DNA from 2 places in the Aquimarina sp. Aq107 genome. Region 2 is predicted to be linked to the other one. Evidence: riboswitches for the same ligand, from Rfam matches in the RefSeq annotation. Region 2 holds a riboswitch; the other holds the start of a gene.

Region 1 (17,090 bases), 1.2 Mb from region 2:
TATTCCTTAAAGTAATTATTTTCATACACATCTATTATTATAAGTTTATTCCTTTAATTAATCAATTGATAAAGCCCTATTACTACTAAATAATATAGATCAAATTTTAATTAAAAAATACACAAAAAAGACAACGACTATTTTTTAAAAAACAACAATAAAAAAAAACAAAAAACACCTAAAAAAAACACTTGTTAAAATGTTAAAAATTGTCGAAAATCAACGTGTTAAAAATTAACATAAAACTCACGAACACCGATACCAAACAGTAAAAAAACAACAATATAATTTTTAACATTTTAAATTTACTTATATTAATCTGATTATCAGCAAATAATAACCTCAAAATATTTACTTAAAAACCGTACTAATAAAAAATAATTCAATTGGTAAATAAAATAGTGAGAAAAAAAAGTGATATTTCCCTTTAAAAATAAATAACATTAAACATATAAATTCCCTTAATAAACTTGGGGAATATTACGGTTGAAAATAATCTGTCACAAAAAATTAAATTAGTGAACATCCAATACCAGTTTACAATGAAGCTCTAACTTTAATAAATACTTATACTGTATCAGTTTTAATGATTCTTTTCAATAAAAAAACCCTCCGATCAAGGAAGGTTTTACTAATATATATACGACATAATACTGTCTAGATCATTATTCTCCTGTAATACAGGTACATTGCCCTGTAAAAATGTTTCCTTGAACAGTTCCTGGACAATAATCACTGCAACTACTCATAACATAATCACCGCCGTGAACTGTTTTTTGTGCTTTTTTACTTAATACAGTTACACCGATAACATTTTTTAGATTTTTCATAATTAAATAATTTTAGGTTTATATTAAAGGATATGGGGTATATTGATTACTCTCCTGTAATACAAGTGCATTGTCCGGTAAAAATATTGCCCTGAACTGTTCCTGGGCAATAGTCGCTACAGCTAGCCATAACATAATCCCCGCCATGAACGGTTTTTTGTGCTTTTTTACTTAAAACACTCACACCCTGTAAACTTGATAACTTCTTCATAATTAAAATAAATTTGATTTTTCTGTAAACATTTTACGACACTTACAGATTATGTCGAAAATCCATATTATGATATTCTTCTAAAAAACATCATACATCTTATGATTTCAGAAAAAGGAACTATAAAAAGAAAGTTTGTGTGAAGTATTAAAGCACATTATTAATACGATGCTAATCTATTGAAAACCAAATATAAACACACCTATATCATTACGGATTCACCTCAATTAACAACAGAATTAACGTTAATCAATAAAAATACATTACAGATCATAAAAAAAAGTTAATTTCATTAATAAATAAGGGAAAAATCCCCTGTATAAAAATTAGATTATTCCATTTTTTTTATGTTCACTTTGAGTTACATTAGATAATTTCACTCTCCATCGATATGTTATCAAATAAAAAAAGGATAGCAAATAGCTATCCTTCTTATCATATTAGTTTAAAAAAGTGTTTTATATCCTATACAAAACCTCTTTTACGTGCTTCTTCTAATAATTTTTGATCATCTGCCTTTGCAATAGAAAACATTTCTTTTATCTGATTCTTACGCTTCTCAATTGCACTCAATGACAAACTTACGTAATTAGGTAAATTCTTTGTTTTTACACCTCTAGACAAATGATATAAAATCTTTAGGTTTTTCTCATCTAACGAGAAGTTATTAGTCATCATTTTTCTAAAATGATTATTCACCGTAGCGCTATAATAAGGAGTACCACTTACTATATTATTAAAAGCCAATAATAACTCACTAGAAGTAAGATCACTTTTTATTAAAAATCCTGATGGATTTATATTCTTTAATATATTATGAATCCTATGATCTTCTCTATGCATGGTAAGAATAATAATCTTAGCCTTAGGTAATAATTCTTTTGCATGTTTTGCTAAATCCTCTCCGGATGTAATTTTCCCATCAGAGGAAGGTGGTAATTTAATGTCCACAAAAAGCATATCATAAGGAGTCGTCTTAGAAGATTTTAGAATATTATCATATGCATCATCACAATTGGATGCGATATCTATTTTAATCTGATATTCTTTTTGATTTTCTCCTAATAAGGTGTTCTTGTATCCTTCAATAATCATAGGATGATCATCAATCATAAGAACTTTTAACTTTTTCTTCATCTTTAAAATTTTGTGTGTCAGTTGTTATCCTATCGGTTCTATATAGTAGTAACTATAGTTATCACCTATTATTATATGGAAAACCAGATCAGACAACTTTTTACATTAATTAAATTGGTATACCAACAGATACTTTCGTACCTGAATCCTGATTACTTATAAAATCTACTACACCATCCATTTGAGTAACTCTAGATGTAATATTTTTTAAACCAATTCCTCTTTTGACCTTACTGCTTTTGAATCCTATTCCATCATCTAAAATAGTAAGATTTATTTTATCATCCACATAATCGAAGTTTATTTTTACGCTTTTTGCACGAGCGTGCTTAAATATATTCTGTAAAGACTCTTGTATAATACGGAACAGGTTTACTTTTTTCTGATCATCTACCGTCTCCCAATCTATGTTTTCATCATTAGCAAATGCAAAATCCATTTTATGAACTGTACATAAATCACTCACCAAACTCTCTACTACATCTACATACGCTATATCAGGTGATAAGGTTTCTGTACCAAGATCATGGGAGATCAATCTAATTTCTCGTTCTATGGATTTTAACTCGTCTATATATTTGTTCCTGGCATCTGTAAATCCATCATTAGCTCGCTGATTGATCCCATCCAGACTTAACCGCACACCAAATAGTCTACCTAATACCCCATCATGCAACTCCTCGGACATACGATGTTGCTCCATCTTACGACCTTCTTCTAATTTTAATTGCTGACTAAGTAGTAAACGATAAATCTCTTGATTGGATTGTTGCTGATTCTGCTCGAATAGTAATTCTTTATTACTCTGCTGCTGTTTAAAAATTACATATCCCAATAAGGATAATACAGATAACCCAAGAATTGCAAAAACTAAATATTGATTTTCTCTACTTATTGCTGCAATTTTCTCAACCTTTTCTGCAGTTTCAAACTTTATTCTAGCAAATTTATTTTTAAACAAACGCTCCTCTCTTTGAAGACTATCATTTAGTTTAATATAATTTTGAGCATACACCAACCCTTCGCCACTACCCGAAACCTGGGAGAGTAATTTATAAGACTGCAATAACTCTACATTATTATTGACCTTGGAAGAAGCATCTCGCGCTCTCTCTGCAAATGTCTTTGCGATACTGTCATTATCTTTTAATTGATAATATTCAGCCAAATGCAATGTATTGGTCGATATACCAACCAGATCCTCCAAACTATCTCTTATTTTGAGGGTTTTATTAAACACCTCAAGAATATCTTCATCATTCTTCCCTGATAAAAATTGAACATAAGCCAGATTGTCTAAGTACCTAGCGTATCTCTTAGGTCTTTTGTCCAAAAAATCTTTAAATGATAATGCCTTTTTATAATATTCTTCCGCTTTATCATATTCTTTAATTGTTTTATAAACAGTTCCTATATTATTATTTCCTAAGGCAGCATACAACGTTTCCTTTTCCGTGTTTTTTGCATATTCTATAACTCTTGAATAATACTCTACAGCATCATCATAACGCTCCATATGCTTAGCAACGATTCCTAAATTATTGTATGATAACGGTAAATAAGAAAGATTTCCTGACAGTTCAAATTTTTTGATTGCTCTGATAGTGAGGTCTTCACTTTGCCCATAATCCTTAACCATTCTGCATAGTTTTGCTAAGTCAATAAGAACTGTACCATGATCAAAAGCATAATCCATAGGATTCATTGAATTACTATTATCTAAAGCACTATATATTTTATCAGAGCGATAAAAATTCTTGTAGGCACTATCCAATTCTCTATTCCTAAAATATATACCTCTAAACCAATACGATTTAGCAATAGACAATGAATCCTTAATAGAAATAGCCAGATCTAACATTTTTTGATCCATTTCTGAAGAAGTTTCATAATCCCCTAGATCATAATATATTGTAGAAATTTCCTCTATTCTTTTTAGTTTTAATTTAGTATCTCCTTCAAGAGTGGAATATAATCCATAGGCTGTATTAGCACTTTGCTTTCTTTCTCCTAAAGTTTTACTTTCATCTTTAGATTTTTCTATATGTGAATCTATTAACTTGTATTTTAACTCTTCATCTTTGAAATCGGTAGTTTTTGTATCGCAAGAACAAAAAGTAACGATTACAACAATGAAAAATAGAATTGATTTATTTCTTGAAAGGAAGTTCATTTCGCTTTAAAATCTTTGTAAGTATAATTATCAAACTAAAATACGAAAAATAAAAAAGCCGTTTGCATATCACAAACAGCTTTTAAATATATTTTATATTTAATTTTTAGTTTCCTCGTACTGTTTCATCATCATCTTCTTCACCTGCAAAATTTTCAAACTCTACCTCATCAATTCCTACTTCTTCATTGATACTGTCTGACTCACAAGCGATGAACATTGAACTTACGAATAATACTGCGAATATAGTTTTTATAGCTTTCATAACGGTTTATCTTTTATAATTATATTTTATTCTGGTTTGTAATTATTTGTTATTAAAATTTTTCCTTTTCAAGACTTTTTTTGCCCTGCTCGAATGGACTTTCATCTATTCTAATTTTTGTTGTTAAGGATTTCGCTGGCCAGCTAATACTTAGATTTCTCTTTGTATATCCTTTTTAGTAAATGTGTAATAGGTTGATAACCTTAATTGTACACTACAAATGTAGGGAGATTGCCCCCTCGCGCCTAATATATTAAGGTGTGTTTAGTGGATGGGTACCTCTAAGAAGTAGATGGGTAGATTATACGAGTAGATGACCCGATTTTAAAAAACAGCAAAAAGTGTAGGAAATAGATTACTCTTCTAGTTTAGATAAAAAAAACCATAAAAAAAGCTTAAAAAAAACAAAAATCAAGTAAAAAGAATCTTTTGTTCTTTTCATGAACTAAATCACCTGGACCCCTGAAAAAGAATGGATTATAGATATTCCCCAAAATTTTACAAAAAAATTCCCTTTATTAACTGTAGGTATTTAGCTTCAGAATAAATAGAAAAAATCCCCATGTCTCAAAAACCATCTAACAACAAACAAACACCAGATAGCACCGGGAATTTTTTTATTCAAAAAACAAACTTATACATACGTAACAACATTACAGAAATATGAAACCAAAAAGATAAAGTAACACAAATTGCACCTAGGAAAATAAGGGAATTATACAACCACAAAATTCACTTGCTTCCAATCAACAAGAAAATTTAGCTATCAAAACAAAAATAATCCAGACAGAAAATTCCTCCTTTGTTATTAGCTAATTCTATTAAAAACAAAAAAACCTCCCCGAATTGGGAAGGTTTTCTAGACCTGCGTTTTATTATACAAATGATATTGTGTGATATAGTATCAAATAAAACAATTTGGCTGTCATCATACACATTTACTAGATACTTATAAATAACATCCTAATCATTATCAGTCTCTTAGTGCTTTTTACTACACATATAAGAAACTATTTTTTGCTAGTGTATCCTTGATTTCTTCTACGTTTGTCTTATAAGATTTAGAAAAAGGAATCATATCACTAGTGTTCTTAATAGCACATTTCGCTTTACCAAAATGTATCCTAGATACATATTTAGTATTGATTATATAGCTATTATGGATACGAACAAAATGATCTGGTAATAAGTTCTGAAAATGCTTAAGCGTCTTAAACGCCTCTACTTTATTACCATTGCTCATTATAAAATCCGTAGTATTATTATCTGCTTTTAGATATAACACCTCATCGATATTAACAAATCGATAATCACCATAAGACTTAAAGCATAGTGTGTTATCCATTACTTCATCAAAGTCCTTCTCGAACCTTAATAGCGTTTTTATAAGATCACTCTTGCTTAGAGGTTTTAGGATATAATCCAGTACACTATTACGTATACCTTCTATAGCATAATCTGTAGTTTTAGTCATAATGATAAACTCGGGTAAGTTTGTCATATACTTGGTTAGTTCTGACAATAAATTATACTGTGTTTTGGACGATTGAACTCCCGGAACTTCCGGTTCAAGAAAAACCAATCTTGGTTTTCTTTCTAAAATTAAGTCCAACGCTTCTTGCTCATTTTTAGCAATTCCAGTACAGATATAATCATTGTGATCTTCTAATGCGATCTGAATTGTGCGTGCAGAATTCTGATCATTATCAATAATGATGTAAGGGTATTTCATGAGGTAAACAATTAAAGGTTAGCGTTGGTTATTAAATACTGTCAGTATTCAAAAAAAAATTGTACACATTTACTGACTACAAGTTATGTTTTTTAATAATATTTAGGTTACGGTAAAACCACAATATTAATACGGAGTCGTACTATTTACGGGGTTTAAGGAGATTTCTTTGATCGAAATATATTGCATGTTATCGGTTTATGGGGTTTAGATTCTCTAAACGAAAAAAGAAAGAAATTAGTATATATGACCAGAAAAAAGCGAAATTAACCCAGAAAACACAGGATAATCCGAAGTTTCATACAACTACTAATAATCAAATATTTACAGTTTACATCTAATTTTCATAAATCATTCTATCCATGAATTCCATTATTTTATTTAGAAACAGATCTACAATTAAAATATTTTAAATAGTTTTAGAAAAACAAATTCTAATGAAAAACGTAGTTGTGCTCACGGGCGCAGGAATTAGTGCAGAAAGTGGTATTAATACCTTTAGAGATGCTAATGGATTATGGGAAGGTCATGATATTATGGAAGTCGCCTCCCCAATCGGATGGAATAACAACCCCAAATTAGTATTAGATTTCTATAACAAAAGACGAAGTCAGTTACCAACCGTAAGTCCTAACCAAGGGCATCTAGCACTAGTAGAACTGGAGAAAACACATAAAGTTACCATTGTAACACAAAATGTAGATGACTTACACGAACGTGCTGGAAGCAGCAATGTAGTGCACTTACACGGAGAACTCTTAAAAGTCCGAAGTCAATTTGATGAGAATTTAGTTTTAGATTGGAAAACAGATCTTAATCTTGGTGACTTATGTGAGCATAATTCTCAGTTACGACCACACATTGTTTGGTTCGGAGAAGAGGTACCTATGCTGGATAAAGCTATAAAAATCACAGAACAAGCAGATATTCTTATTATTATAGGAACTTCTATGCAAGTATACCCGGCCGCTAGTTTGGTACAATTTGCTCCTACGGATACACCGATATATTTTATAGACCCTAAACCTGCTATTTCTCCAAAAAAAAATCTAACCATATTAGCAGATAAAGCTACAATTGGTGTCCCAAAAGTGGTACAAGAATTAGCTGGATAGTGTATCGCCATATAATTTAGAATTCATGATTAATCTAGAAGAGGAAATTAAAAACACCAACCACTCTAGAGAAAAACGAAGCCATTTTGCAAACTTAATCTTGCAAAATCCTGAGTTATTACCTCAACTTATCGAAATCTGCAATCAAGTGGATGATGAGATCTCATGTAGAGCATCGTGGGGGTTAGAATTTTTATGTAAAAAAAAGTTAGAAGCTATTTTACCTTATATAGATGCCTTTGTAGAACTCATACCTAAAGTTCATCAAGATCCTGCAGTACGACCCATGGCAAAAATATGTGAATACCTAATACTCGCCTATTATAAAGAGAAACTACCTATAGTTCGGGAAATGCTCTCAACATTACATTTAGAAAAAATAACAGAAACTTGTTTTGATTGGCTCATTTCTGATCAGAAAGTAGCCCCTAAGGCTTATTCCATGACTAGTTTATATCTTCTTGGAACTGAATTTGATTGGATACATCCAGAACTAAAAATTGTATTAGAAAACAACTACCATAGTGGAAGTGCTGCATATAAAGCTCGGTCAAGAATGGTTTTAAAAAAGATATAGAGAATTAATATAAATCATAATTTCTATCTATATAATTATGAAATTCATATAAATCTTCAATTTTAATCTTTGATATGTAGACAATCAAAAAATCGTTCTTTGTACTTCGTTATTCCTTATTAAATAAATTATCTTTGCACCTTTCAAAAAATCAACGTTATGTCATTATCTCCTCTGCAAGCTATTTCGCCAATTGATGGTCGTTATGCTTCTAAAACACAATCATTAAGCACATATTTTAGCGAAGAAGCCTTAATAAAGTATCGTGTATTGGTAGAAATAGAATACTTTATTGCTTTATGCGAGATTCCATTACCACAATTAAAAGATATTGACACAGCGATTTTTGGAAAATTAAGAGAAATCTACACAGAATTTTCTACAGAAGACGCGCAAGCCATAAAGGACATAGAAAAAGTTACCAACCACGATGTAAAAGCGGTTGAATATTTTATAAAAGAAAAATTTGATAATCTAGGTTTACAGGAATATAAAGAGTTTATACATTTTGGTTTAACCTCTCAGGATATTAATAACACGGCGATTCCTTTAAGTATTAAAGAATCTATTGGTGATGTCTATATTCCACAATATTTAGAATTATTAGCTAAACTAAAATCATTAATAGAAGAATGGTCTGATGTCTCTATGTTAGCTCGTACACATGGGCAACCTGCATCTCCTACTCGATTAGGAAAAGAGTTTCAGGTATACGTAACTAGATTAGAAGCTCAATTTGATTTATTAAATGATATCCCAAGTGCTGCTAAATTTGGCGGAGCTACAGGTAACTATAATGCTCACAAAGTTGCATATCCTTCAATTGATTGGAAAGATTTTGGAACTCGTTTTGTACAAGAAAAACTAGGATTACATCACTCTTTCCCAACAACTCAGATTGAGCATTATGATCATATGGCAGCTTTGTTTGATGGATTAAAACGTATTAATACCATTATATTAGATTTGGATCGTGATGTATGGACGTACGTGTCTATGGATTATTTCAAACAAAAAATCAAAAAAGGCGAAGTTGGATCTTCTGCTATGCCGCATAAAGTAAACCCGATTGATTTTGAAAATAGCGAAGGAAACATTGGTATTGCTAATGCTTTATTCGAGCATTTATCTGCTAAACTACCTGTGAGTAGATTACAGCGAGATCTAACAGACAGTACTGTACTAAGAAATGTAGGTGTTCCTTTTGGACATACATTAATTGCTTTTCAGGCTACTCTAAAAGGGTTAAACAAGTTATTACTTAACGAAGAAAAGTTTGCTCAGGACCTCGAAAATAACTGGGCCGTAGTTGCAGAGGCTATCCAAACCATTTTAAGAAGAGAAGGATACCCTAATCCATACGAAGCATTAAAAGGACTTACAAGAACGAATGCTGCAATAAATCAAAATTCTATTTCAGAATTTATAGAGACGCTTGAGGTTTCTGATACGATTAAAACAGAACTAAAAGCCATCACTCCATCTAATTATACAGGAATATAGTTGATTAGAATTATTTTTTGACTTTCACATAAATTCCCTTAAATTATTTTTCCTATTTTAGAAACGGAATATTAAATTAAAATTTAAAAAGTATGAAGTTGGAAAAGTTTAAAAAACACGAAATTAAAAATTTGATAACAATCAAAGGTGGTGGTAGTCAAGAAGATGAGGAAATAGATCATGATGAAGGTGGAGAAAATGGTGGAGGTTCTTCATGGTGGTGGTGGATAATCATTCCAATTTAAAAGAACAAAAAAAGCTTCGACCATATAAGTCGAAGCTTTTTTTGTTTGATCATTGATAGTAGTTATTAGTCGATTTTTACATCTCCTAAAATATCTTTTATAGCTCCAATATCTACATCTCCTTTATCAATTGCATTCATCAGTTTCGCAACGTTTCCTGGTTTCATATCATCACCTAACACTCTCACTAAAGCTAAACCTCGATCTCCATTAGAAGCAAATACAATCATTTCATCAATATTATCTTCCTCTCCTTGATACTTTAACACTGCTTTGGTTCCATTAGAACCAAACCTCATTAAGGTTTCGTACTTATTAGCATCTAGTATTGTATTAATCTTTGCTTTTTCTTCTTCGTACCTTGTTTCTGTTCCTTCTTTAAGAGGTAATGCTAAGAAATTAACTTTTTTGATACTTTCTAGCGCTTCTCTCTCGTCATCAGAAAGATTTACTTTTTTAGTTCTAGCATCTAGTAGACTTGTTGCTAGGTCTACTGCAACAAAATCTGCATCACCTTGATGATCCACAAAATACCTTTGGAGTGATGTTTCACTATTACAACTTATTAATAGCATCCCGAAGACTACTAACGTTAGTTTTATTATATTTTTCATTTTAATTGGTTTTTATTCGTACAAGCCGAACAGGTTGATTTGATTGATGATAAGCTTCCTTAGGTATTTCTACCTAAAGAAGCTTGGGTGTAACTTAAACTAAAATATAAGCTTAATTTCTCTTATTCACTTTCTTAAGTTCCTCTCCTCCAGGAACATTTAAGTGATCTGCAATTTTAGAAACTTGTCTTAGATCAATATCTCCAGTAATAGTCATTACTACTGTATTAGGACCTCCATCATTTTCCATTCCTTCTAAAAACATAAATAATTCAGTAACGTAATTATCATTTTTACCAGGCTTAGAGTAAAACTTTACGTTTTTTCCATCGCTTTTAAAACGCATTAGTTCATCTAATGAAGTACTCTTAAGATACTTTTGCACATCTGCTTTCATCTTCTGACCTATTTCATTTTTTTCGGTAACAAAGATTTTAATGTTTTCAATATTTTCTACTAGATTCACATAATCCTTAATTTCAGGATCATTACTTTCTAGATCCATCTTGCTTAATAATTTAAACATTTTACTAGTTACCACAATAGATGACACATCGTTCATGTCTTCGTATTTATCAAAATTGCTTTGTGCAATAGAAATATATGGTACAAATGCTACTAATAGTATGATTACAAACTTTTTCATAATTGATTCATTTTAAGATATCCCCTTGTTCTAGGAATAATATTCGTATTTATTTTATTAATTTATTTTTGGCTGTTTCGAACTCGTTTAAATACACTAATTCTTTTTTAGCCGTATCAAACTCGTTCAGGTAGACCAAATCCTTTTTGCCCTCATTCATTAAACTAGCTACCAAATCAAGGGCTTCTTTGGTTTTCTGTAATGCTAATTCAGGATCATCATAGGTACCATATACACCTTCTGGATCAACTCCTGCAGGAATATCTTTTATAAACAGCCCCACAATCAAGGCTATTGATGCAGCTACACCTATCCAGGTATACCAGGGCACTCTACTTGTATTAGTATTTAAACTAATTTCAGAACTAGCAGTTACTTGACTTTCTTCAGAAAAAAACTGAAACAAATCTTTATATTTTTCCAAATGTGACGGCACGCTTTCTCCGGTAAAATAAACCTTTAATTCTTTTTCTTCAGAAAGTGTCGTTTCTCCTTCAAAATACTTATCCAGTAGTTTTTCTAGTTTAGCCAACTCCATAATTGTGTTTTTTTAATAATTCTTCTCTTATTGTTTTTCTTCCTCTTGATAATGCTACTCTAACCGCTGTTTCATTCATCTCTAACATTTCGGCAATTTCTGCATTATTGTATTGTTCTATATCCCTTAGCTGGATTATCATACGTTGTTGTTCTGGTAATCCATCCATAATTTTACCTACCCACTCTAGACTATCCTTAGCCTCTACTTGTCGTTGTAATGAGGGACGTTCATCTTTATAATTACTATGTACAATTTTTAAGTTCCCACTTTCTTTTGCTTTCAACTTATCATAGCAATAGTTCTTAGTCATTGTCATCGCAAATGCTTCTACATTTTTATACTCAGCCATTTTTGTTTTATTCCTCCATAGCTTTAGTAGTATTTCTTGCGTAGCATCCTCTGCTTCTTCATTACTTACCAACAATCTTTTAGCCAACCTGTACAGCTTGTCTTTAAAACCATTGGTAAGCGTTATAAATGCTCTTTCCTTCATATTGTGTTGGTTGGTTGTTACAAAACTAACTTGTTAGCTTTATATAAGGGAGACGACTATACATATAATTTGTTACACATTTTTTTAAAATTATAATAAAGTCCCTATTTTTAGGGTTATATAAAACAAAAAAAGTTTATGAAATTGCTAAAATATTTTACTGCGCTTCTTTTCTTAGGAAGTATAGTTACCGGTTGTTTTGATGATAATGATGATGTAATACAACCTTCTTCTGATCTCGACATTAAAGATTTTATAAGAAGAGGAATGAATGTATGGTATCTATATAAGGAAGATGTCCCAGATTTAGCAGATGATCGCTTTTCTTCTAATGGAGAATACACCGATTTCTTAAACTCTTTTAATTCTCCAGAATCATTTTTTGATCACTTAGTTGCAGATCAAGATGAATTTAGTTGGATTGTTAGTGATTATATTGCATTAGAACAATTGTTAGATGGCATTACATTAAACAATGGAATGGAATTCGGATTAGTTCGATATCCAAATGAGCCTACCCAAGTTTTTGGGTATGTTCGTTATGTATTACCAGGAACAGATGCTGAAGCTAAAGGAATAAAAAGAGGAGACATCTTTAATACTATCGATGGAACTCAAATAACAGATTCAAACACGACCACCTTACTATCGCCTGAGTCATACACTATTGGTTTAGCAACTTTTGATGGAACTAACATTACACCAACAGGAGAATCTGTTTCTCTAACAAAAACACAATATACAGAAAACCCAGTTTTTTTATCTAAAACATTAAATGTGGGAGGAAACCCAGTTGGATATCTAATGTATAATGGATTTAGATCTAATTTTGAAGTAGAATTAAATAATGCTTTTGGTCAATTTAAATCTGATGGAGTTACCGATTTTATATTAGACCTGAGATATAATGGTGGAGGTGATACAGAAACCACTAAGGATTTAGCTAGTATGATTACAGGACAATTTAATGGCGAAGTTTTTACTACAGAAGAGTGGAATTCTGACAGACAACCGCAGTTTGGGGACACTAATCGTTTTGACAATCAGATAAGAAATGGAGATGGAATCAATAGTCTTAACCTTAGTAGAGTATACATCCTAACCACAAATAGATCTGCTTCTGCCAGTGAATTAATAATAAACGGGTTAGACCCGTATATTACAGTAATTCAAATAGGAGATGTAACTAGAGGTAAGTTCCAGGCATCCACAACCATTTATGATTCTGATAATTATTTTAGATCCGGAACAAACTTAAATCTTGGTCATACTTATGCGATGCAACCGTTGATTTTAAAAACTATTAACTCAGTGGGCTTTACGGATTATTTTAATGGATTTACTCCTGAAATAAGTAATCCAGAAGATTATAGTAATCTGGGAGTACTTGGAGATCCTGACGAACCACTTCTTAATGCTGCTATCAATGACATCTTAGGAAATCGAAGTAGCATACAAAACAAAAACATTGAGTTTAACGAATTAGGAGGCAGTAATATGCATCAACTCGACTACGAAAGAATGTATAAAACGTTTGACAAATAAAAAATCAAACAAAACTAATACTAAAAAAAGTTCCCAGATATAAGTATCTGGGAACTTTTTTTTATTTATCTATTAGGCTTAAAATTTCAAATTAAATCCAATGCGAGCATTTCTACCTCTCGTACTAAAACCAAATATCTCTTGATACTCTTCATTAGTAACGTTATTCATAGCTGCATAAATACTTAAGTTGTCCATCAATTGATGACTAATATAAAAATCTAATATTCCATAACTATCTAACTCCACAGGATCTGAAGCAAAAGTGACAGGATTAAAAAAGGTATCATTCCTTTTACTATTCATTTGATAACTTACAGATGTGAAAGTTTTAGAATCTAACTGGTAACCTATAGAAGCCTGTATACTATTTTCTGGAATTCTAATATTATTCTCTAATTTATCAATATTAGTATATGTAAAATTAGCATTAATAGATAATTTATCTTCTAAGAATTGTGCATTTGCCTCAACCTCTACTCCATTTACTTCAATATCTTCTGTAGAATTCAAATTTACAAAAGTGGTAGGATCAAAAGTGATAAAATTTTCAGATGTTCTATCAAAATACACAACACTTATCGTTGCCTTTTTCTGATGAGAAAATTCAATTCCAGCCTCAATAGTAGTACTTTCCTCTGGTTCTAAATCAGGATTCCCGCTAAAAAATGCCGTATCATACAACTGAAATAACGATGGAGTAATATAAGCCGTACTATAAGATGCCAGTCCTTTTATATAATTTCCTCCAAAAGTATATGTATAAGAAGGATTAATGCTATACACCATATGATTGCCATATGCACTATGAATATTTAAACGTGCTCCAGCATTAATATTAAGACCAAATTTAGAGGCATACACCAAATTTACATATGGATCAATGATATCAAAATCAGCTTCATTATCATTAATTGTCTGCTCAAAATCATCACTTCCAAATGGAATACTAAATAGATTAAAATCACTATAGGAACCATTGGCACCTATTACAGTATAAAATGTATTATTAAAGTTATACTTATTGTAAGCATCAAAAGTATAGATCTTACCTTCATATTTAGAAGGAAAACTAGAATTAAACTCTCTTTCTACTAATGCATAACTATCTACAAAAGTGAAACTTCCATTTGGATATTTAGCTTCCCAAAAGCTCCCACCTCTTAATTGCCTACTATTAAACTGATTATTAGCATCGAATCCTGCTCCACCATCAAAATCTGTTTTATACTGATCTAAGTTCCCAAAAAAGTGAAACTTAAAATTCTTACTCCATTGATATCCAACTTTTGCATATACATTAAATTTGTTATAAGCATCGCTATCAAAAGTATTTCCGCTAGTAGATTCGAGAGGATCCTCTGCAGCCGATAAACCATCAGTAGATTGATGAGAAAGACTACCTAAATAACTTACTTTACCAATTGTACCATTAATAGATGCAAAGTTTACGAATTCATTTATATCATAATCTTGATCATCTTGTGATTGGTTTGTACCAATACTAGAAGAAAATTGCGCTGCGATAGCATCTTTACTTTCTGATTTTGTAGTAATATTAATTACTGCTGCTGCTGCTCCAGATCCATACAATGTACTAGAAGCTCCTTTTAAAATCTCTATAGATTCTATTTGACTAGTTGATAATAATCTTAAATCAAAATCTCCTGCAGATGAAGTAGGATCACTTACTGTAACACCATCAATTCTAATAACAACTTGACGATTTCTTCCACCACGAACATACACTCCTAATGGTTCTCCTGCCGCATTATTACTTCCATTAACAAAAACTCCTGCTACTCTATTTAATACCGTAGCAACTGATTGACCTTGACTACGTTCAAGTTCTTCTGAGCTAATCTTAGTAATTACCTTACCACTTTGCTCTCTCTTTAATTTAAATTTCGAATCAGAAATTACCACTTCATCTAATTCGTTTACCTTTTCTTCTTGGTTTACTTCTTGCGCTGAAATAATCTGAGCTCCTAACATAATTAGCGTAGCCCCAAAAAACACTTTTTTGTTCATTTCCTAAATGACTTAATTTTACAATTACCGGAAAAAAGTATGCAGTTTACCCATACCTAAACTTCTATCCCGAAAGTTTGACATATCGAATTTAGGCAGGTCTCCTGGCTTACGTCTTATTGTTTACCTTCCCATTCCGAAAATGTCGAAACAGTGGTTATAAAGAAATAACAATAAGCGCCTACTACGTTACTGAAATAACAATCAGTCTCGATTTGGCAAAGTTTACAGTTGCGGGAACAGCTCAGGATTCATTCATTATAGATTTATAATTTATTCACCTGATTCCCTTTTAATTCTTAACACTTGAAAGTGTCTTAAAACCAAAATTCTGCGCGAATGTATCATATTTCTTCGAAAATGTGTTCTCTTTAATAAATAAATTAGTAATACTAGTATATTTACACTCTTAAAAACCACAAATGTTGTATTACGTAACAGGAGGAGAACGCTCAGGCAAAAGTAGTTATGCCCAAAATCTCGCATTAGAACTCTCGGATAATCCCAAATATTTAGCGACTTCTAGGATATGGGATGGAAACCATAGAGCACGAATTGATAGACATATTGCTGATCGAGACAATAGATGGGTCTCCATTGAGGAAGAAAAAGAACTATCTAAAGTTGTCGATGATGATACAACAGTGGTTATTGATTGCGTAACTCTATGGCTTACTAATTTCTTTGTTGATACTAAAAATGACATTGAACTTTCTTTATTACAAGCAAAAGCAGAGTTTGATAAACTCTTAAAAATTAACGCTACTTTTATCATAATATCCAATGAAATTGGAATGGGAGTCCACGCCTCGACAGAAATTGGCAGGAAATTCACAGAGTTACAAGGTTGGATGAATCAGCATATTGCCAAACATGCAGATCACGCAGTATTAATGGTATCCGGAATACCAGTAAAAATAAAATAAATGGATTTTACTATTTCTTCATTAGATAGATCTTTAGAAAATACGATACAACATAAAATCAATCTCAAAACTAAACCTGTTGGGTCCTTAGGCAAGCTTGAAAAAATAGCATTGCAAATTGGATTAATACAGCATAAAACAAATCCACAATTAAAACATCCAACAATTCTTGTTTTTGTTGGAGATCACGGAATCGCAGAAAAAGGTGAGGTAAATCCTTACCCGCAAATAGTTACGAAGCAAATGGTGTATAATTTTCTTAATGGTGGTGCGGCGATCAATTCATTTTGCATCCAAAATAAGATACATCTAGAAATTATTGATGCTGGAGTAAATCACAATTTTGATAATGTTCCGGGGCTAATTGATGCCAAAATAGCGTATGGAACTAAAAACTATGAAATAGAACCAGCAATGACAATAAATCAATGTAATAATGCTATTGCTAAAGCGTCTCGTATCGTTTTGGACACATTTCAAAACGGGTGTAATGTAATAGGTTTTGG
Region 2 (17,090 bases):
TAAGAGGAGTGGTATCATCGTTTGGGCTGCCGTAGGGACACTTATTATCATTTTTGCGATAGAGAAACTACTAAATATAAATATGGATGAAGTATTTCCTGCCTATACCTTTTGGTTAGAGTGGGTAGCGGTTTATGCATTTGCAGTCGCTTGGTTGGTAAAAGGAAAAATCCATCTGGATGTCGAAAAAATAATGAAGACTTTTAGTCAAGAAAAAAGTTTGGAGAAACATTAAGATTTTGTAAGAGCTTTTCAGAAATATGAGTTTTCATGACATCAAGTGTTTATTACTCTCCCGTCGAAGAGAGTAATAAAATGTATCAAAATGTAGTTCTAATAACTTTATCATTAACCCTATATAAACTCTATTTAATTCAATATTTTTGTGCTGAGAAAAATATTGAATATGCAAAAATTACAGCCTATAATGTTAGTTGGTACTGGCTCTGATGTCGGTAAAAGCTGGATAACAACAGGTATTTGCAGATGGCTGAAGCAGAAAGGGTACAATCCTGCTCCTTTTAAAGCTCAAAACATGTCATTAAATAGTTTTTCTACACCTAATAATCTAGAGATTGGAAGGGCACAGGCGGTACAAGCAGAGGCTTGTGGTATTCCGCCAACGGTAGAAATGAACCCCGTTTTGTTAAAACCTTCATCTGTAAATAAATCACAAATTGTTTTACACGGAAAACCAATTGGTGATCAAACAGCTAAAGAATATTTTTTAGGAGATAATAAAAAACAGTTGTTTGAAGAAGCTAAAAAATCATTTAGACAATTGGCTTCAAAACACAATCCTATCGTAATGGAAGGTGCTGGAAGTATTAGCGAACTTAATTTAAAACATAGAGATATTGTAAACATGCGAATGGCAGCTGCTGCAAATGCGTGTGTTTATTTAGTAGCAGATATTGATAAAGGTGGGGTATTTGGAAGTATATATGGAACTATTGAATTACTAGAGGATTGGGAGCGTAAATTGGTGAAGGGAATCATCATTAATAAGTTTAGAGGAGATCCAACTTTATTCATTGATGGGAAAAAGAAATTAGAAGAACTTACGGGTATTCCAGTTTTAGGTATTTTACCTTATGCCAAAGATATTATTATTGAAGAAGAAGACTCTGTAGCATTGAATCGCAGAAATACAACTGCCTCCGACGACAGACTAAATATTGCTGTTGTCAAACTTCATTATATGTCTAATTATACAGATTTTCAGGTGTTAGAGCAAGAACCATTAATCAATCTATATTTTACAAGAGACATAGAAGAACTAAATAAAGCAGCAGTAATTATTATTCCAGGTACTAAAAATACTATTGAAGATTTAATTGCCTTAAAAAAGGACGGTTTAGATATGGTTATTAAAAAGCAATACAAACGCATTCCAATTTTAGGGATTTGTGGTGGTTACCAAATGCTAGGCAAGGTGGTCAAAGATCCTTTTTCAGTAGAGAGCATGATTAATTCAGAAGAAGGTTTAGGGTTATTTGATATTGAAACAACACTTTCGAAAACGAAACAAACAGTACAACGTAACTTTTGGTTTAAAGATTTGTCTACACCTTGTGTAGGGTATGAAATTCATATGGGAGAAACTATAGTGCCTAAAACGAGAGGTTTAAATCTTGTTGATGGTACTGAAGAAGGTTATTTCGATGGGAATAAAAGCTGGGGGACGTATTTTCATGGAATATTTGATAATCAAGAAGTAGTTACAGAATTATTACGTTTAAAGTATCCGGATGCCACTGCAAAAGACTATAAAGCATTTAAAGCAGTACAATTTGATAAATTGGCTGATTGGATAGATGAAAATTTGGAAATGTCAACCATCTTAAAAAATAGCATGCAATAATGTTAGACGGACATGGGGATGACCTTCATTTAATTGAAGAAAAAATCAGGTATAATTTTAGTTCAAATGTGTATTATAAAGGATGTCCTAAAACATTACTTACTCATATTTCAAAGAATGTCTCTCTAATTCAAAATTATCCTTCACCTACTGCAAGTGAGTTAAATGAATTGGCAGCGCATAAATTTCAACTCGATAGAGAACAGTTCTTATTTACTAATGGTGCGACGGAAGCTTTTTATCTTATTGTCCAATTATTTGCTACTAAAAAAGCGGCTATAGTAGCTCCCACTTTTTCAGAATATGAAGATGCTTGTAAAATTTTTCAGTTAGATTACTTGTTGATTTCTATTACTGAAATAAAAGATACTAATGCCGATTTAGTGTTTATTTGTAATCCAAATAATCCAAATGGAGCTATTTTTTCTAAAAATGATTTAGAACTTATTTTTCAAGAAAAGCCAGCAACTACCTTTGTCATTGATGAAGCGTATATCGAGTTTACTAATAGTATTGAATCTATCATTTCATTGACAAAAAAATACGATAACTTAATAGTGGTTCGTTCATTAACCAAAACATTTACAATTCCGGGATTGCGTTTGGGATATATCGTTTCAAACAACTTAATCATTAAAGAACTCTTAACTTTAAAAATGCCTTGGAGCGTCAATTCATTAGCGATAAAAGCAGGTGAATATATTTTCAAAAATTATGAAGTATTTCAATTTGACGTGGCTGAATTAATAGAAGAAACAGCTATTTTTAAAGAACAACTTGAGCAATTGAAAGGTGTAAAAGTCTATAAAAGTAATACTTCTTACTTCTTAGTTGAATTATTACAGAAATCTGCTAAAGAGTTAAAAGAGTACTTAATTGTAAAACATCAAATCCTTATTAGAGATGCAACAAACTTTAATGGATTAAAAGGAGAGTATATTAGACTTTCTACTCAAAGTAAAGAAGCTAATAATGCATTAATTCAAGCTATAAAGGAATGGATGTGAACCAAATTTATATAGTTGTTTTTGCTTTTGGTTTGGACTTGCTTCTGGGAGATCCTAGAAAATTACCACATCTTATTGTTGGTTATGGAAAGAGTATTGCTTTTGGTGAAAATTGGTTGAATAGAGGTTCGTGTAAATTCGTAAAAGGTGTATTGTTAACAAGTGTATTAGTCGGGATTTCTTTTACTATTCCTTTTCTAATTATTAGATCATTAAATGTCTATGATTTTGAAATTTCAGCACTTGTATTTTCAATATTGATGTTGTTTTATTGTTTGGCGAATAAAACATTGATAAAAGAAGGGTATGCGGTATTTAATACCTTGAAAAATGAAGGATTAGAAGCAGGTCGTAAACGTCTGTCTTGGATTGTAGGACGAGAAACTAATAATTTAAATGAACAGCAAATTAGAGTTGCTACTTTCGAAACCATGTCAGAAAATTTAAGTGATGGTGTTATTGCGCCTTTATTCTATTTTTTGATTTTAGGAGTTCCAGGAGCAATGGGATATAAGATGATCAACACTTTAGATTCTATGATTGGATATAAAAGCGATCGTTATATACAGTTTGGTAAATTTGCCGCAAAATTAGATGATGTTGCTAATTATATTCCTGCTCGAATTACTGCACTACTAATATTGGTTGTGAGATTTAAGTTAAGCGGATTTTCTTTCCTGTTTAGAGAAGGAAAAAAGCATAGTAGTCCTAATGCTGGCTATCCAGAAGCTGCTCTAGCATATGTATTAAACTGTCAATTCGGAGGGCCAAATTATTATCACGGAAAATTGGTTAAGAAACCTTTTATAGGCACTAATAGTCGTGAAATTAAGAACGAAGAAATTAAAACAGTAAGCCAAATTAATTATAAGGTAAGTATTGTTTTTTGTCTTTTAGTTATTGGAGTCTTATTATTAGTTCAATATGTGTAAACTACAAAAAAAATACATCGTTACTGGGGCTCCAGGTACTGGGAAAACGACATTGATAAATATTCTAAAGAAAACCATACCTTGTATGGATGAGGTCGCTAGAAAAGTAATTATTGATGAGCAAAAAAACAATAACAATGGTATGCCTTGGGGAGATATTGATCGATTTACGGATCTTGTATTTAAACATACAAATCAAGAACTATTGAATACTGATACGCTAATTTGCGATAGATCTTTGTTAGATTTAGAAGCTTATTTAATGTTAGAAAACAAAGCTATCCCAAAGTACTTAAGCGACTTTCCTTATAAAGAAACATATCATAAAATTGTTTTTTTTACACCAACCTGGTTTGAGATCTATTGCAAAGATGGACAACGATTACAGGAATTTGAATATTGTTTGAGATTAGAAAAATCCCTTTTAGAACAGTATAAAAACAAAGGATTCGAAATTATAACATTGCCTAAATATTCCCCTCTGGAAAGAACAAAATTGATTTTAGAAACTATTTGCATATAAATCAAAAATTAACGATACATTTGTGAGGCTTTTGGTTTCTTATTCTTGTACTTTAAAAAGAATATAGAATTAAAAGGGAATTTGGTGAGAATCCAAAACTGTTCCCGCAGCTGTAAACTCTGCAAAAAGCTTTTAACATATTGGCCACTGTTTTTTTAAAAATGGGAAGGCGTTAAAAGTAGAGTGAGTCAGAATACCTGCCTAAAGCAAAACATAATATTAACTTTCGGGAATAAAAGTTTAAGTGTTAGGTAGCCAGTCTTTTTTGGCTTCTTACCCTACTTTCCCCCATAATAAAAAAAATGGGTAAAAATATAGCAAATACAAAAGATACTTTTTTCTTTTGTGATGGAGGTTCTTGTCAAAAAGCAGGATCTGAGCAAGTTGTAAGAGCAGCAAGAGCTTATTTACGTAATAATGAAGTTTGGGATACTACCCATACTATTAAAACAAGGTGTAATGGAAGATGTGAAGATGCACCCACTTGTATTGTACATCCTGGAGAATTTTGGTATAAAGAATTAACAGTAGAAAAAATAATTCCAATTGTAAGAAGACATCTCAATAACGAAAACCCTATCAAAGAAGAGTTATTGTACCAAAAAGGATGGGAACAACAATTTTCTAATAATGAAAGAACTCCTGTAAAACCAAAACCTTTTGAATTAAAAGATGACATAGAGTTAGGAGAATGTTATATCACCAAAGGATTTAGTTCTGACCAATATTTATACCCGTTATTTTTATATCTGTTAGAAAACCCAAAAGGAGCGATGCTTTATGTGGCTGATAGAAGTCCCATTTCGTTTGAAGAAATAGATACGATAGCATATACAAAAGCGTACACGCTAGAATTACATACCAAAACCGAAAGTATTGGATTAACGATTGCAGCTGTTCCTAAAGAAAATATGGAATTGCAAAAATCAAAAATTTCTAGTACAGAATATTTTCATCAGAAAGGAACACAACAAACAGGTATTCGTTTCAAAAATAAATTTGGAGAAGTTTTAGGGAAAATTGAATTTGATTCTGTCGAGAGCAAAGCTTGGGAGTATTGTAAAAAAATTCAATTACAGAATACAAGCTTAGTTTTAGGGTAGTTATGAGTACTCATATCTCTATACTAGGCTTAGGTTGGTTGGGGTTGCCGCTTGCGTTGCAACTTCAAAAAAGAGGGTATTCAGTTAATGGAAGCACCGCTGAACTGGATGCGTTAAAATCACTATGTAAGTATTCGTTCCCCACAAGCAGAATAAAAATTGAATCTGATACGATTATAGGAGATTGGGAATCTTTTATAAATGAAACATCGACGCTTATTATCAATTTTCCTCCAAAACGTATTGATAACATAGAAGTCGTTCATCCGCTTCAGATCGAACAGATTATAAAACATACACCTAGATCAACTAAGGTTATTTTTGTAAGCTCTACTTCAGTATATCAAAATAGTAATAACCTGATAAATGAAACAGAAGATTGTGCGCCAGAAAAAGCATCTGGGAGAGCCTTACTCAAGGCAGAACAATTATTGCAACAATATTTTCGTGCTAACATAACTATAGTAAGATTAGCAGGACTAATTGGACCACAACGTAATCCAGGAAGATTGCTAGCAGATAAGAAACAATTAAAAAACCCTAATGTACCTGTAAATCTTATTCATCAAAAAGATGCTATAGATCTAATTGAAGCAATTTTAGAACAAAATTGTTTTGGCGAAATTATTAATGGTTGTTCGGATATGCACCCAAAACGGAAAGAATTTTATGAAAATGCAGCTATCCAGTTAAGCCTGCCAACACCGGTTTTTCATACAATAACAAAAGAAAACTTTAAAATAGTCGATAATTCAAAATCAAAGGCACTGCTTAATTTTAAGTATCAATTTTCAAACCCAGAATGGATTTTTACAAAAAAACACTTACCAGAAATTAATATTATTGGTGCAGGGCCAGGGAATAAAAATTTATTAACGTTAAAAGCTTTAGAAGCTATTGAAAAAGCTGATGTTATTTTACATGATAATTTAATTTCTGATGAGATATTAGATATCAATACACTGGCTAAACATATGTATGTTGGTCGAAAATTTGGTGATTCGGAAAACCAAGAAACCCGACAAAACAAGATCAATACGTTGATGAAAAATCATTGCGAACTGGGAGATAAAGTGGTTAGGTTGAAATCAGGAGACCCATATGTTTATGGTAGAGCAGCAGAAGAAGCTCGTTTTTTGAAAAAACACAAACTACCTTTTACAGTTGTACCGGGAATTTCTGCAGCCTTAGCAGCGGCTAATATTTGTAATATACCAATAACAGAGCGCAATCAATCTAATTCCATGTTAATATGTACTGCGCATACAGCTGATTATTCGTTTGAGCAATTAAATGGAATTGCACATATGCTAAAAGCAGGGAATACGATTTCTATTTACATGGGATTAAAAAACTTGCATAGAATTGTTCCTAAATTATTAGAAGTATGTAAAGATGATAGGATTCCTGTAAACGCTATTTCAAGTGTTTCGAGAAAACAGCAAGCCATCGTTACTGGAAACTTAGGAAATATAGAAGAAAAAATAATGAATGCTACGATACAAATGCCGGTAGTTTTTATTATTGGCGCAACACCAATTTAATCTAAAAACTAATAGTAAATGAAACATCCAAGTTTAATTTCTAAAACACATAGCAGCACGTGTTGTTGGATGTTACATATGACAGATAAAAAAATAATAAAAACGAATAGATGAAAGAAGGAATTTTATTGTGTGGACATGGTACACGAAGAGAAGCTGGTGTAAAATCATTCAAACGATTGGTGGGTATCTTAAAAGAACGTTATCAAGATGCTTATGAAGTAGATTATGGTTTTTTAGAATTTAATCACCCCACTTATGAAGCAGCTGTGGAGCGTATGTATGCAAATGGTATCCGTAAAATTTATGCTTTACCTGTTATTTTATTTGCAGGTTCTCACGCCAAAAATGACATTCCTTATGAATTAAATACACTACAGACGTATCACGATGATTTAACCATTTCTATGGGGAAACATATTGGAGTAAGTTCTTTTTTACTGGATTTGTCATTAAAACGTATTGAAGAAACAGAAAACAACTTACCTAAAGTAGATAGAAAAGATACCTGTTTGGTAGTAGTTGGTAGAGGAACTACAGACCCTGATGCCAATAGCGATGTTGCTAAATTAACTAGTATGCTTTGGGACGGAATGGGATTTGGTTTTGCTACCACAGCGTATAGCGGAACAGCCTATCCTAAGATTGATGAAGGTTTGCAGTTAGTGGAGAGGTTAGGTTTTAAACGTACCATCGTCATTCCTTTCTTCTTTTTTACAGGTGTTTTATTAGAACGAATTTATAAAAGTGTTTCTGAAATGAATGCTAATTCTGATTTAGAATATGTGTATACAGATCCATTTGGTACGGATGAATTGATTTTACAAGCCTTTGATGAGCGTTTACATGAAGCTAAAAATGGAATTGCCAATATGAATTGTCAACTGTGTAAGTACAGAAAACAAGTGATTGGTTTTGAAGAATTTCAAGGGAAAGAACAAATGGGACACCACTTAAATGTGAAAGGAATTTTATTTGAAGAAGATGAAAAACCTAATGAAAAACAAAACAGTTTGGGGAATAAGGTTAAAAAGATGTTAGGTATATGACGATGGGTCGAATATACGGAGTGTCTTTAGGACCTGGTGATGCCGATTTAATTACCCTAAAAGGTTTAAAAGCATTACAACAAGCTGATAAAATCTATTATCCAGGATCCTTATTTAAAGATGGTAGAAAATCGAGTTATTCGTTATCTATTTTAAATCAATATGATTTAGATGTAGAGAAACTACAAGGTTTCTATCTAAAAATGGATTTAGAAAGAACCCAGGCAAAAACAATTTATGAGACTACATTTCAACAAATAGTAAAGGATTATAATAAAGGCTTATCTATTGCTATTGTTAGCGAAGGAGATATTAGCACATTTAGCTCTTTTTCTTATGTATTAGAAAAAATAAAATCGCGTAAATTACCTATAGATTTAATTCCTGGTATTACCTCCTATTTACATTTAGCTTCAGAAAGCAAAATACCTTTATGCTTACAGAATGAAAAAGTAACGATTATACCTCGTATACAGAGTAAAGATCAATTAAAAGAAGTAATTCATCATTTTGACACGGTAGTACTAATGAAAATAAAATCTGTTATGGAGAGTATTACTTCTGTTATTGATACCAAAAAACATAGCATTATCTATGCCGAACGCCTAGGAACCGACAAACAGTTTATTACCAATAATTGGGCAATAGCAAATAAAAGAGAGATCCCTTATTTTTCTCTGCTCATTATTAAAAAACAAGCCTTATGAAAATAACAGTTGCAGGCTTAGGACCTGGAGATATTAATTATATGCTACCCGTAGTTAAAAATGCTTTGCAAAAAGCAGATGTAGTTATTGGTTACGATTATTATTTTCAGTTTGGAGCATCTCTTTTTAGAGAAGATGCAGAACTCATTTCAATGCCATTGGGTAAGGAAGAAGCAAGAGCGCATAAAGCCATTGAAAAAGCGAATGAAGACAAATATGTAGTCGTTATTGGTTCTGGTGATGCTAGTATTTATGCAATGGCTGCCATTGTTTATGAAGTGGTGTCAAAAGAAAAGCATACGGATATTGAACTAGAAACCTTACCGGGCGTTTCTGCTTTCTTAGCTGCAGGGAGTAAATTAGGCGCACCTTTGGGTCATGATTTTTGTTGTATTTCTTTATCAGATTTAATGACGCCTTGGAACAAAATAGAGCAAAGAATTAAAGCTGCGGCTACTGGGGATTTTGTGACAAGTTTATATAATCCAAGGAGTAAAAAAAGACATTGGCAACTAGGTAGATTACAAAAAATATTTTTAGAAGAGCGCTCTCCTAATACACCTGTTGCGATTATAAGACATGTTACACGACCAGAAGAAGAACTTAAAATTACCACTTTAGGAGCGTTTAATCCAGAAGATGTAGATATGTTTTGCCTGGTAATGATTGGAAACTCGCAAACGTATCGTTTTAAAGACTATTTGATTACACCGCGAGGATATCTCAACAGAAAACCGCATACTGGGAAAGAAATCCAACAAGAGAGTTTTAGAATTGTTACGGAGTATATTACCAATTTACCCTTTTCTATTTCGGATAAATGGGCAATAACCAGAGTGATTCATACCACAGGAATTTTGGAAGATTTTAATCAATATTCGGCAACATCAGAAGCTATTGAAAATTGGCACAACCATCTTAAGAGCGGAGGAGAGATTGTTACCGATGTTACCATGGTAAAAGCTGGAATCACGAAAGCTTTTACTGCGGCATACGGGAATCAAATACATTGTTTGTTAAATGATGAGGATTCGCAGTTATTAGCAAATTCAGCAAATATTACACGTTCCCAAGCGGGAATTAGAAAAGCTATTGAAAAGCACCCAACTGCTTTATATGTTGTTGGAAATGCACCTACCGCATTATTCGAAATTGTAGAACAACTAAGAGAAAACACAACTTTTAAACCTGTAGGAGTTATTGGTGTACCTGTTGGTTTTGTAAATGTGTTAGAAGCAAAAGAACAGTTATCTCAAATTACAACTACTGATTGGGTAATTGTAAAAGGAAACAGAGGTGGTAGCAATGTTGCGGCTGCTATTGTAAATGCCGCTTTTACACTACCCGAAGCTTCAAACTATTTTAAACCGTAAGATGAGCAAATTTACTTCAGAACATATAGAGACTCTAGAAAAGATAATTCTTGCACGTAGAGATGTGAGAGGAAACCGTTTTATAGATACGCCTGTTTCTCAAAAAGATTTAGATAAGATTTTATTTGCAGGAGTAAATGCACCTTCGGTTGGGTTTTCGCAACCTTGGGAGTTTGTTATTATTAAAGATGTAGTCACTAGAACTAAAATAAAAGAAAGTTTTTTTGAAGAAAATGAAAAGGCAAAAGTATTGTTTAAAGAAAAAAAAGCGGAGGCCTATACTCAATTAAAGTTGGAAGGTATTATAGAATCGGATTTGAATATTGCTGTTTTCTATAAACCAAGCACTGATCCTACTTTAGGACAAACGACTATGAAGGAAGCAGGAGTGTATTCTGTGGTTTGTGCCATTCAAAATATGTGGTTAATGGCTAGAGCTTTAGACATTGGTTTAGGTTGGGTAAGTATTTTGGACCCAAATAAAATTAAAGCCATTTTAAACGCTCCTGAAGATAGACAGTTAATAGGTTATTTATGTTTAGGACACGTAGATAAGTTCTATGAGAGTCCAGAATTGGAACGTTTACAATGGGAAAAACGCAAGAACATAAGCGATGTTGTAATTAAAGAATCTTATTAATAAATGATAAAAACCGCAAAACATATTGATTATTATTTGATTGGTATTAGTAATCATCCTACTCCTGTTTGGAATAGCGAAGTGCTACAATTAATTAAAGAATCGTCTGTTTTTTCTGGTGGAAAACGTCATTATGAATTGGTACAATCATATTTACCTAAAAATCATAGGTGGATTGAGATTTCGGGAAAAATGGATGCTTTAATAGAACAATACAAAACGGTTGACGTTTCTATTGTTGTTTTTGCTTCGGGAGATCCTTTTTTCTATGGTTTCGGAAATACATTACAACGTTTATTACCTAACGGACAGCTCAAAGCTTTTCCCTATTTCAATAGTATTCAGTTACTCTGTCATAAAACGCAAACAAATTACAATGTATTAAAATCAATATCGGTTCACGGTAGAGACTGGTCAGCTTTAGATGAAGCATTAATCAATAGAAATGAATTGATTGGTGTTTTAACAGATGACAAAAAAACACCAGCAGTAATAGCGAAACGTATGTTACAATATGGTTTTGACAATTATTCAATTACTATTGGTGAATCTTTAGATGGTGATGATGAACGTATTGAACAACTTGATATATCCACTTGTTCAATCAAAACACATCATAGATTAAATTGTGTGTTATTAAAACGGATAAGATCTAAGGAAAAACTGTTTGGTATTCCTGATGCTGCTTTTATTCCTTTAGAGAATCGAGCGAATATGATTACCAAAATGCCCATCCGTTTAAGTACCATTAATGCATTAGCATTACAAGATCAACGTGTTTTTTGGGATATAGGTTCTTGCACAGGCTCTGTAGCTATTGAAGCAAAGCAACATTTTCCGCATATAAATGTAATAGCTTTCGAAAAACGAACTGAATGCAGGACTATTATCCAACAGAACACCGAACGTTTAGGAACGCCAGGTATTGAAATTGTAATTGATGATTTCTTTAATATTAATTTAAAAAACTATCCTACGCCTGATGTTGTTTTTATTGGTGGACACGGAGGTCGTTTAAAAGAATTAATCCAAACAGTTTATCAATTAAATCCGGGAGTTCGATTTGTAACTAATGCGGTAAGAGAAAGTAGTAGCATCGTATTCATTTCAGTACTTACGAAGTTAAAATATACGATTAGCACGAATACCATACAGTTAAACGAACACAATACAATTAGCATTCACACAGCAGAAAAATAATACATGAAAAAAATAGCCATCATAGCAGTAACTGAAAAAGGCCTTGAAAAAGCCCTTGTTATTCAGAAAGAATTTCCAAAATCGGTGGTCATAACTACGTTATCATCAACTAATGGAAACGTGTCTACTATTAACTCTATTTCGAACTATTTAAATGAAAATTTTACAAAATTAGATGGTATTTGTTTTGTTACTGCATTAGGTATTTGTGTACGACTAATTGCACCATATATTCAAGATAAAAATAGTGATCCAGCTGTGGTCTCGGTAGATGATTTAGGATTAAATGTACAATCAGTATTGAGTGGTCATAAAGGTGGTGCAAATGATTTTACTTCGAAAATTGCAGCAGTTTTAGGAGCAAAACCTATTATATCTACTTCGAGTGATGTACAAAACATTTGGGCATTAGATACGCTAGGTACTCAATTTGATTGGCAAGTGAAAAGTTCATTGTCTATGAACAAAACGATGGCGCTTTTTGTAAATAATAAGCCCACGGCTTTATTGTTAGATATTAAAGATAAAGGTACTCAGCATTTAGAAAAAACACTGCCCAATTTTGTCACTGTTTTTTATAGGGAAGCAGATATTGATTACGCACAGTTTGAATTATGTATCGCTATAAGTTATAAGATGTATGAAGTTAGTATTCCAAGTTTGTTTTTTATTCCAAAAGTACTTTCGATAGGTTCAGGGTGTTCTAAACAGTTAGATTCAGTGCTGTTTGAAACCACTTTAAAAGAAGAATTACGACGTAGAAATATTCACTTTTCGGCCATTAAAAACTTTGGTTCCATTGATATCAAAGCAGGACAACAAGCGTATTTGGACTTCAGTAACAATAACAAGATTCCTTTTAGCACATTTACGGCAGATGAAATAAATACGATTACAGTACCTAATCCAAGTGAAGTAGTGCGATCTAAAATTGGTGTACAGGGTGTTTCAGAATCTACAGCAATGTTACTTTCTGGAAATAAAAATGTAGTAATTGAAAAGCAGAAAATCCATTTAGATAACGGTGAGAAGTTTACATTTTCTGTAGCATTAGATACTAAAGTCGAACGTAGTACTGCTATTGCTATTATTGGTGCTGGACCTGGAGATGAGGAATTAATAACGGTAAAAGGAAAACAATATTTAGAAGAAGCCGATTGTGTATTATATGCAGGTAGTTTAGTGCCCGAAGAAATGACCAGTTGGTGTAAATCAGGTGCTGTAGTTAGAAATTCTGCAATGATGACCTTAGAAGAGCAAGTGTCTATCATGCAAGAACATTATAAAAAAGGAAATTCAATTGTACGTTTACAATCTGGTGACCCTTCTTTATATGGCGCTATCCAAGAACAGATGACCATTTTTGACGAGTTGGGGATGGATTATTTTATTGTACCAGGAATTTCTGCATTTAGCGCAGCAGCAGCAGTTTTAAAATCAGAATTTACGATTCCTGAAGTCGTACAATCTATTGTATTAACGCGTGGTGAAGGCAAAACACCAATGCCTTCTAAAGAAAGTATTTCGGCATTTGCAGCAACGAATGCTACTATGTGTATCTTTTTAAGTGCTGGAATTGCTAAAAAAGTAGAAGCGCAATTATTAGAACATTTTAATGCAGATACTCCAGTAGCTGTAATGTATAGAATATCATGGAAGGATGAAGAAATTTTTCAGGGAAAATTAGAGGATCTGGCAGAAATTGTGAAGAAAAGCAAGAAAACGAGAACCGTATTAATTGTCGTAGGTCATGCTATTGGCGCACGTAAGAACAGGTCACAATTATACAGTCCGGAATGGAAACATATTTTTAGAACCAATAAGAAATTTGTAGTTACAGAATAATATATAAGAAGCATAATGATATTAGTTTTTGGAGGAACAACAGAAGGTAAAAAAACAGCCACTTTATTAGAAAGTATGGCCTTGCCTTTCGTGTATTCTACAAAAACAAATATCTCTTTTAAAACAACTAAGATTGCTAGTTACAGACACGGTGTGTTAGATGAGCAACAATTAGAAAAATACATCATTAAGAATGATATAGAAATGATTGTAAATGCTTCTCATCCATTTGCAGAACTATTGCACGATACTATAGCTAAAGTGGCAGAATTTTTACAAATTCCTGTTATACGATTTGGACGACAATTACTTCCTAAAACAGCACATTTGTTAGTGTCTTATGTCAATACGTATGATGAGGCTTTAGAATTATTAAAAGAAGATCAAAGAGTACTGGTGCTAACTGGAGTGCAATCGATTAAAAGATTAACACCTTGGTGGCAAAAAAACACTACATATTTTAGAATATTAAACAGACCTGAATCACTAGCAATTGCGGAAGAAAGTGATTTCCCTAAAGAACAATTGATTTTAGGACTGCCTTCTGCCAACTTGAAAAAAGAAATCGAGGTGATTAAAATGCATCAGATCGATGTTGTTTTAACTAAAGAAACAGGAAATAGTGGGTTTTTAAGCACAAAAATTGAAGCAGCTTTAAAAACAGATGTACAAATCATTATTATCAATCAACCAAAAATACCAATGTATTTTAAGGTAATATATACTACTTCAGCCTTGGAATTATTAATCTCTAAAACGATTGTAGTATGAGTTTGAGAAAAATTCCAAAAGGGCCTTTAAGAGATGGATTTACTACTGGCACTTGCGCTACTGCTGCTGCTAAATCAGGTTTGAAGGCTATTATTCATCAGAAAAAAAATAAGACTGTTAACGTATACTTACCGATAGATAAAATCCTCGAAATACCTATTCACCATTGCGAGTTTACAGAAAGCACATCCAACTGTTCGGTAATTAAAGATGCGGGAGATGACCCAGATGTTACCAATGGGGCAGAGATTGGTTGTATGCTAAAATTAACACAAGAAAAAGGAATTCAGTTCATTGCCGGAGAAGGTGTTGGCACGGTTACGCTTAAAGGCTTAGAATTGGCTATTGGAGAGCCTGCCATTAATCCTGTTCCAAGAAAAATGATAGCTAGCGCTCTTCAAAAATTATTACACGATTACGATTTAGAGTGCGGTGTATCGGTTACTGTGTATGTTACTGATGGGAAAAAATTAGCCAAACGAACACTGAATGAGAGGGTTGGTATTATGAATGGGATTTCTATTTTAGGAACCACCGGAATTGTAAAACCCTATTCCGCTTCATCTTATATAGCAAGTATAGAACAAGGAATTGATGTTGCAGTGGCAAATAAGGTAACAGAGTTGGTTATTAATTCTGGTGCCAGAAGCGAAAAGTTCCTGTCAAAAAAATTTAATCATTTACCTGAGCAAGCTTTTATTCATTATGGTAATTGGATAGGAGAAACTCTCAATAAAATTAATCAATCACCGATAGAAAAGGTAAGTATTGGGATTATGCTAGGCAAGGCTGTAAAACTAGCTGGTGGAGTTATCGATACGCATAGCTGTGTCTCTAGTTGGAATAAAGATTTTGTAGTAGAATTAGCGCAAAAAATTGGTTATAAGGATGTAGATAAAATCAAATCCTTAAATATGGCTGGACGGTTGATAGAGTTATTTGATTTTGAGCAAGACGCTCCTTTTTTTCAGTTGCTGTTAAAACATTGTTATCAACATACACATGTGAAAATTAAACAGGTGACACTCGATATTTACCTTATTCATAAAAACGGAACATTTATTAAATATAATAAAAAATGACTTTTACTTCTTTGATTAGACCTTTGATGGCTGGGATTTTACACTCTTTTGAACCAGATCATGTAACAGCGGTTTCTGTACTAGCTACGGAGAATGCCATTAATAAAAAAAAGGTAAGCTTTAAATCGGTATTCAAAGCTTCTCAATGGGCATTTGGTCATTCCGTAACCTTGTTATTGTTTGGAGGAGTTGCATTATTTTTTAAGAGTATAACTTCTTTAGTAATAAATGATATTTCTTTTTATGCAGAATTAGCTGTCGGTCCAATTATGATTTGGTTAGGGATCGTAGCAATCAGAAGGAATCATGCTATTAATGAAATGGTAAAAGTCCATAAAAAAATTGAACCTCACGAACATGAACTTTCGAATCCAATTCATTTACATGGAACCCAAGGAGAAGAAATTGCTGTAAATCCAATGAATAAATCTTTTTGGATTGGTATGTTGCATGGGTTGGCAGGTACAGGAGGGGCATTAACATCTGCACTAGTTTTAAGTAGTGCAACTATAACTGATGCTCTTTTTATACTAGCTGTAGAATCTCTTGGAATTATTGTAGCAATGGCGGTATATAGTTATGTTTTGATTGTTGTGATGAGTCGTTTTTTAGAACGTAATCTAGCAATTTTCAAGTGGATGAATGGTCTTGCAGGAGTAGCTTCGATAATTATAGGATTGATATGGATCTATAATAATAGTATGGTATTATGATACAAGACGAAAAACAAATCAATTTTCCTTTTTCAGCTATTGTTAGTCAAGATGATTTTAAGCTAGCACTTATATTAAATTTGGTTGATCCTCTTATTGGAGGAGTATTAGCTATTGGTGATAAAGGAACCGGAAAAACTACGCTCATTAGATCGCTAACAAATCTAATGAGTACTCAACAATCTTTTCCCTTTATTAATTTACCTATTGGTGTTTCTGAAGACAGACTTATTGGAAGCATTGATTTAGAACAATTGATCAATGCTAAGAAAGAAGTTGTCAACTTAGGTTTAATGGCACAAGCACACCAAGGTGTTTTGTATGTAGATGAGGTGAACTTACTACAAGATTACCTTACAGACATTTTATTAGATGCAGCTGCTTCTGGTAGTTACTATTTAGAACGAGAAGGCATCTCTCGTTATTTTAAAAGTCAATTTTGTTTAGTTGGCTCTATGAATCCTGAAGAAGGAAATGTAAGGCCTCAATTAAAAGATCGTTTTGGATTAAGTGTTCGTATAACAACACCTACAGATCCGAAAGTACGTCAGCAAATTATCAAACAACGTTTCGAGTTTGATGATAACCCGGTAGAGTTTGTCGCTAATTATAAAAATAAAGATGAAGATATAGCGATACAAATAGAAAGGGCTAAAAAGAATTTAAAATCTATAAAAATAAATGATTCAATTATAGAATATTGTAGTGCATTAGCTGTTCAGCATCAAGTAGAAGGT

Evidence for each region. A riboswitch is a leader RNA that binds a small molecule or an ion and turns the genes downstream of it on or off. The one in region 2 is predicted to bind cobalamin.
Region 1: linked by a shared signal. The riboswitch ahead of NMK29_RS05280 (TonB-dependent siderophore receptor) and the one ahead of NMK29_RS00285 (ferredoxin) in region 2 are both predicted to bind cobalamin.

The regions. Positions count from the first base shown of each region.
Region 1 covers NZ_OX030782.1:1,300,552-1,317,641, reverse strand. Annotated here, with positions in the region: gene NMK29_RS05350 (hypothetical protein) at 666-830, opposite strand; gene NMK29_RS05345 (response regulator) at 1,507-2,178, opposite strand; gene NMK29_RS05340 (tetratricopeptide repeat-containing sensor histidine kinase) at 2,288-4,351, opposite strand; gene NMK29_RS05335 (hypothetical protein) at 4,458-4,616, opposite strand; gene NMK29_RS05330 (LytTR family DNA-binding domain-containing protein) at 5,611-6,348, opposite strand; gene NMK29_RS05325 (NAD-dependent deacylase) at 6,786-7,463, shown strand; gene NMK29_RS05320 (adenylosuccinate lyase) at 7,489-8,040, shown strand; gene purB (adenylosuccinate lyase) at 8,200-9,543, shown strand; gene NMK29_RS05310 (hypothetical protein) at 9,636-9,788, shown strand; gene NMK29_RS05305 (DUF4252 domain-containing protein) at 9,854-10,402, opposite strand; gene NMK29_RS05300 (DUF4252 domain-containing protein) at 10,515-11,048, opposite strand; gene NMK29_RS05295 (hypothetical protein) at 11,098-11,586, opposite strand; gene NMK29_RS05290 (RNA polymerase sigma factor) at 11,573-12,082, opposite strand; gene NMK29_RS05285 (S41 family peptidase) at 12,221-13,627, shown strand; gene NMK29_RS05280 (TonB-dependent siderophore receptor) at 13,706-15,658, opposite strand; cobalamin riboswitch at 15,735-16,001, opposite strand; gene NMK29_RS05275 (bifunctional adenosylcobinamide kinase/adenosylcobinamide-phosphate guanylyltransferase) at 16,081-16,584, shown strand; gene cobT (nicotinate-nucleotide--dimethylbenzimidazole phosphoribosyltransferase) at 16,585-17,090, shown strand, end outside.
Region 2 covers NZ_OX030782.1:61,881-78,970, forward strand. Annotated here, with positions in the region: gene NMK29_RS00260 (hypothetical protein) at 1-235, shown strand, start outside; gene NMK29_RS00265 (cobyric acid synthase) at 407-1,864, shown strand; gene NMK29_RS00270 (histidinol-phosphate transaminase) at 1,864-2,871, shown strand; gene cbiB (adenosylcobinamide-phosphate synthase CbiB) at 2,862-3,803, shown strand; gene NMK29_RS00280 (AAA family ATPase) at 3,796-4,326, shown strand; cobalamin riboswitch at 4,342-4,546, shown strand; gene NMK29_RS00285 (ferredoxin) at 4,629-5,429, shown strand; gene cobA (uroporphyrinogen-III C-methyltransferase) at 5,432-6,973, shown strand; gene NMK29_RS00295 (sirohydrochlorin chelatase) at 7,084-8,022, shown strand; gene cobI (precorrin-2 C(20)-methyltransferase) at 8,025-8,729, shown strand; gene cobJ (precorrin-3B C(17)-methyltransferase) at 8,726-10,102, shown strand; gene bluB (5,6-dimethylbenzimidazole synthase) at 10,104-10,742, shown strand; gene cbiE (precorrin-6y C5,15-methyltransferase (decarboxylating) subunit CbiE) at 10,746-11,942, shown strand; gene cobM (precorrin-4 C(11)-methyltransferase) at 11,946-13,787, shown strand; gene NMK29_RS00325 (precorrin-6A/cobalt-precorrin-6A reductase) at 13,803-14,558, shown strand; gene cbiD (cobalt-precorrin-5B (C(1))-methyltransferase CbiD) at 14,555-15,640, shown strand; gene NMK29_RS00335 (hypothetical protein) at 15,637-16,353, shown strand; gene NMK29_RS00340 (AAA family ATPase) at 16,350-17,090, shown strand, end outside.